2 linked regions of the Saccharobesus litoralis genome follow. The protein of the gene in region 2 binds, or shares a complex with, the protein of the main gene of each other region. Links are inferred from orthologs where the notes say so. Each region holds a gene or a part of one and is shown on either strand. Other genes may lie near its edges.

What was found.
Region 1: the proteins of tsaB (region 2) and tsaD are in contact, whole or in part, in a solved structure (PDB 4WQ4), measured with the Escherichia coli proteins. The link is inferred for Saccharobesus litoralis from one-to-one orthologs.

The regions. Positions count from the first base shown.
Region 1 is NZ_CP026604.1:2,994,989-2,997,986, forward strand. It holds tsaD (tRNA (adenosine(37)-N6)-threonylcarbamoyltransferase complex transferase subunit TsaD), read left to right. Parts: upstream 1-987; coding sequence 988-2,010; downstream 2,011-2,998. Other genes in the region: dnaG (DNA primase), read right to left, coding at 1-3; C2869_RS10715 (GatB/YqeY domain-containing protein), read right to left, coding at 133-579; rpsU (30S ribosomal protein S21), read right to left, coding at 596-811; plsY (glycerol-3-phosphate 1-O-acyltransferase PlsY), read right to left, coding at 2,025-2,663; folB (dihydroneopterin aldolase), read left to right, coding at 2,884-2,998.
Region 2 is NZ_CP026604.1:4,362,920-4,365,918, forward strand. It holds tsaB (tRNA (adenosine(37)-N6)-threonylcarbamoyltransferase complex dimerization subunit type 1 TsaB), read right to left. Parts: upstream 1,850-2,999; coding sequence 1,151-1,849; downstream 1-1,150. Other genes in the region: C2869_RS16105 (Slp family lipoprotein), read right to left, coding at 1-701; C2869_RS16110 (hypothetical protein), read right to left, coding at 694-1,086; C2869_RS16120 (ATP-dependent DNA helicase), read right to left, coding at 1,849-2,999. UniProt on the Escherichia coli protein: Required for the formation of a threonylcarbamoyl group on adenosine at position 37 (t(6)A37) in tRNAs that read codons beginning with adenine.

The DNA of each region.
Region 1 (2,998 bases), 1.4 Mb from region 2 along the record:
CATATTGGTTACTTCAGTTTTTAGCGATTGATTAACCCAGTTATCTTAGAGGGTTTTGCTTTTGTTGTCAGTCAGAAAAAACAAAACCGCAACGAGTGCGGTTTTGTGAAAGTCGTATTTGGAGAAAGGGTATTAGCTATTTAAAGCAGCTCTTACCTGCTGACTTACGGCACCCATATCGGCGCGGCCTTGGATCTGGGGTTTTAACACGCCCATGACTTTCCCCATATCTTGCATACCTTGTGCACCTGATGATGTGATGGCAGCAGATATCAATTCTTTAATTTCGGCTTCGCTTAATTTAGCAGGCAAGAAACCTTCAATTACTTCAATCTCGGCGGCTTCGTTAGCAGCTAAGTCTTCGCGGCCAGCATCTTGGAATTGGCTAAAAGAGTCTTTACGTTGTTTAACCATTTTGGTTAAAACGGCGATGACATCGTCATCATTCAGCTCTTTTTTCTCGTCGATCTCAATTTGTTTGATCGCGGCTAAAGCCATACGAATAGTTCCAAGGCGAGCTTTATCTTTCGCTCGCATCGCGTCTTTTTGTGCGTCCTTTAACTGGGCAATTAAGCTCATGAGTTGAATCTAATTCTTAGTAAAGACGAGTACGACGTGCGTTTTCGCGAGCTACTTTTTTAGCAGAACGCTTAACTGCAGCAGCTTTTTTACGCTTACGCTCAGAAGTTGGCTTTTCATAGTGCTCGCGACGACGAACTTCTGAAAGGATACCCGCTTTTTCACATGAACGCTTGAAACGGCGTAAAGCTACGTCAAACGGCTCGTTATCTTTTACCTTAATAACTGGCATTAAAAATCACCTCAAGGATGTTAATTTAAACTCGCTCTGCCTAAATAATGAACGAGTGACTAAAAAATGGTGCGGCATTCTAAACCCAAGGCCTTATGCTTGTAAAGCAACTTTTGTTTGAAAAAAATGCCAACGTCGCTAAAATGCGCGGCCAGCCTGTTTTAAGAGTGTAACTTATGCGAATTATCGGTATTGAAACTTCATGTGATGAGACCGGCATTGCGATTTATGACGATCAGCAAGGCCTGTTAGCCCATCAATTATATAGTCAGGTTAAGTTACATGCCGATTACGGTGGTGTGGTGCCAGAGTTAGCCTCTCGCGACCATGTGCGTAAAACATTACCCTTAATTGAAGCCGCGCTAAAACAGGCCAATTCATCCAAGGACGATATCGATGGTATTGCTTATACGGCGGGCCCTGGTCTAGTTGGTGCATTATTAGTGGGCTCAACCGTCGCGCGAGGATTAGGCTTTGCATGGCAAAAGCCTGTTGTCCCAGTGCATCATATGGAAGGACATTTGTTAGCGCCAATGCTGGAAGATGATGTACCTGAATTTCCTTTTATCGCTTTGCTTGTTTCTGGGGGGCATACTTTACTCGTTGAAGTACAAGGCATTGGCCAATACCGAATTTTAGGTGAGAGTATTGACGATGCGGTGGGTGAGGCCTTCGATAAAACCGCTAAATTAATGAATTTAGATTATCCAGGTGGGCCAAGGTTGGCCAAATTAGCAGAACAAGGTCAAGCTGGGCGCTATAAATTTCCACGTCCAATGACAGATCGTCCAGGGTTAGACTTTAGTTTTTCTGGGTTAAAAACCTTCACAGCTAATACATTACGCGCGGAAGGGGGTGTGGATAATGCAGATCAGCAAACATTAGCTGACATCGCCTATGCATTCCAAGAAGCCGCCGTTGATACCTTATTAATTAAATGTAAGCGAGCGTTAAAGCAAACAGGGCTTAAGCGATTGGTCATTGCTGGTGGGGTGAGTGCCAATGTCTTTTTACGTGAGCAATTAGCTGAGTTAATGCGTAAGTTAGGCGGGCAAGTGTATTATCCGCGTACTGAATTTTGTACCGATAACGGCGCTATGATTGCTTATGCGGGCATGCAAAGGCTTAAAGCGGGCCAAACCACTTTGGATGCAGTGGTTAAACCGCGCTGGCCAATTGAAGAGTTGCCTGCGGTTTAAGTTTTAGGCGGAGATCAAGGATCTTTTCTCTTCGCTTTTCTTTTTAATTTTCGTAAAGCGGATAGATGTTTTTCATCCATTGTTCTTTCATTGCCATCTAGTAAGCGTCGAATATTGGCGGTGTGACGGCCGACAATGAGTAAACATAGCATTAAACTTGGGTATACATAGTCTGGCTTTAAGAAGTAAACATATAGCGGCGCAATTCCCGCTGTGGTTATCGACGCTAAGGAAGAAAAGCGCGACTTGTATAAAACTGCGGTCCAAGTTGTCACAAGCAGTAAGCCCAAATCTAATCCCAGTGGAAGCATTGAACCAAATGCGGTTGCGACCCCTTTTCCGCCTTTAAAGCGGTAATACACAGGCCAAATATGGCCCATACAAGCGATAATCGCGATGATACCTAACTCAATTGGTGGTAAGCCAAGGAAGTATGAGCCATAAACAGGTATAACCGCTTTAAATGTATCGAATAAAAAGGTGAATGCCGCCGCTTTTGCGCCACCGATACGGTACATGTTGGTTGCCCCAGGGTTTCCTGAGCCATGTGTGAGTGGGTTGGGGGTACGAAAGAATACATGCGCCAAGCGAGCGCCTGATAATGAACCTATCAAATATGCAATGACCAGCATAGGCCAGAATAAATTCGTCATCAGTCCTGTATTTTTCCTTTTAGTAAAATAGGGTAAACTTGTCAGCTTAGACTCGCTACCACTTTTTGGCTGATTCTTATCTAACGATAACTTAGTTGATTGACTTGATTTTAATTAAGTCTTTGAGCCTTGTTGCCGCTTAATCTGCCTGAATATTTTATAAATGACACTTGCTCAGTTTTAACGCAGGCAAGAATAGCAAAGAATTTGACACTTCACTATGGCAATTGTTTTTATTGAGAACTTGAGCGTAGATTCCTGTATTGGTGTTTACGATTGGGAAAAGCGCATTCGACAAAAATTAATTTTTACGATTGAAATGGCTTGGCCTAACA
Region 2 (2,999 bases):
ATTTCGTATTTAGCGCCTTTATTAGCCTTTTTCTGGCGTTGCTTATTTGAACGCTTCTTTTGATTGGTATCGTTTAGATAATAATAGCGTAAACCAAGTCGCTGATGATAATAGCTAGGGTGATGCCGCCATAGATCGTGCTGCATGCGTATTAACTCATCATCGCTCATTTGCTCTTTCCACAAATGAATAGCCTGGGCATTGACGACCGGAAATAGTAATTCGTGCTCACCAACCTGCCCTAACTCACTCTTGGTTAATGTGCCTAACACAGAAAGAGAGCGGCCTTGCTGATAGATTTCAGGATCAAGAAACCCATTAACATAAATCCGAAAACGCCCATCTGAGTTATCCGACACTTTAGGTCGAGTGCTCGACATTAAGTCAAAATTAACCAGTTCAATACGACTTTTAGTCTGTAAATTATCGACACGGACAATCGTTCCTCCCCAGCGAACTAATGTATCAGCCGGTTGTTTTTTTTCTAAGTTTTGCAAAACACTTTGATAACTGGTTAATTGCGTACCTTCTGGTACAGTTAAGTTATCTGGAATTTGGCTACAACCCGCCACTGACATTAAACATAATAAGGAGAAAAAACGAACTGAAAAAAACCGGGTGGCTCTATTTAAGGTTAATCTGTATTCACTTATTAATTTGATCACGGATTTCACATTTCTATCTAAACAAAAACTAAACATAAGTATCAACACCTAGTAAACCTTGAATTTCTTCTCGTTTGGTTTGATTTTGTACGGCGCTATAAGCTGAAATTGCACTTCTGTTGGTATTTTCTATTTGTGGTGATTGTGGTGATTGAAAATTTTGCTGATTCTGCGTGTTAATCTGAGAATTAGTATTAAGCGCGTCTAGCTGCTGCTTAGCCGCTTGACGACTATCAAGCAGTTCTTGTCCGGTTAACTCAGACTGTTTATTTGCTGGATTTTGTTCAGTTTGAGATCCAAGCTCAGGCTGCGGCTGCCGCTGAGGATCAGGTTCTGGCGGCTTACGCACAACAGAATTCACATCAGCATTAAATACTGACGCCAAACTTTGTGCAGCTAAACCCGTTTGCAAAATATCCATGCCAACAATAACCGTTAAACCTGTCTCTATTTAAGTATATTCATTGATACTTAGCTCAGCAAATCTATTCTCGTCCTGGCATTTTTTTCCACGCTACGTCATTACGTAGGTATGTTGGCACCACATGCTCAGCCGACTGCTGTTGCCCTTTATTGGCTTTTTCTAACGCTAGCAATGCGATATCAATGGCGTTAGGAAATAAAGTTTCATCATCTACTACGACTTTAACTTGGCACGTAAGTTCATCTCGATACGTCTGCCACCCTGTTCCAGTCCCATGCCATTCATCTGATTGATTAAAGTGTGAAAGGCCACCTTCAGGGGGAGTTACCTTTTCATCTTCAATCGGCTCAACTAAACCTAATGATTTAACCCGATACACTCCTAAGTAAATCTCACTCATTCGCGCATCAATAGCTGCAATCACGTTTTTAGCATTATGTAATCGGTACATCTGATGAGCCATAGCCGCTAAACTACTTACACCAATCACCGGCTTTTTGGCACCAAATGCCAAACCTTGGACAATACCCGCAGTAATACGCACACCAGTAAAACTGCCAGGTCCTGCACCATAAGCGATGAAATCAACCGCATCGAGTGACACTTGTGCTTCATCTAGCACTTGCTGAGTCATCACTAGTACTTTTTTATTATGCTCTCTTGGGCAAACTTCATAACGGTTAGCTAGGACATTTTGTCCATCAACTAACGCCACAGAGCAGGCTTCAGTTGAAGTATCTATTGCTAAAATCTTACTCATTAACTCATCTCAGATAAAAAACGAACAACCTTACTCATACTGCGCGTTCGCTGCATATTAGGTAAGCTTTTTATAAAACTTTGACCGTATTGCCGAGTCGCAATACGTGGATCACAAATGACAAGCACACCGGTGTCATTCACGTCTCGAATAAGGCGACCTGCACCTTGTTTTAGTGTGATCACCGCTTGTGGAATTTGAATTTTGCTAAAGGGATCAAGCCCTTGACGCTTACAATTATCAATTCGGGCTTGCGTAACGGGATCATCCGGTGAAGCAAAAGGTAACTTATCAATTAACACACACTTGAGTGCATCCCCTCGCACATCAACGCCTTCCCAAAAAGCACCGGTTGCCAATAATACCGTTTCATCATCAGCAAGAAACTGATTTAATAATTCTCGTTTACCTGTTTGCCCCTGCACTAACAATGGATTTTTGACTATTTTTTCTAAACGATTAGCCACTAAATTCATCATTCTATAACTGGTAAACAACAAAAAGCATCGCCCACCACTGGCTTTGATTAGTTGCTGGCAAACATCCACTAACGCATTTAATACGTCTCTATCGTTAGGCTCAGGAAACATGCGCGGTACACACAGCAAAGCTTGCTTATCGTAGGCGAAAGGACTATCGAGCACCAAAGTTTTATGCGGGTTTAATCCGAGTAATTCTGTGAAATGACTAAAGCCACCATCAACAGATAACGTCGCCGATGTCATCAACCAGCTTTGCTGTTTCTCTTGCATAATAGGCGCAAATTTATCAGCAACAGATAATGGCGTTAAATTAAGCGAGACATGCCGCATGGTAGTTTCATACCACAAACTCACATCGACCTTAGTCATATCCGTCACAGAAGACAATGCTGCTTGTGCGTGACACAAGCGCTCAAAGCAGCTATCTATGCCTTTGGTACGTGAAACACATTGTTTAACCACTTCGTAAGCAAAATCAATAGTTTCGTATATTTTGTTCAATATCTCGTTAATCGATTCGTCTTGGATTTTTTCTCGCCAATTACCTTTAACGGGATCATGAGGAAAAGCCAGTCGAAATTCCCTTGCAACATGTGTCAGCTTTTCACTGACTTTACCTAATTGCTTAACATCCTTTAATTCAGTTCGATACTCTAATTCAATATCTT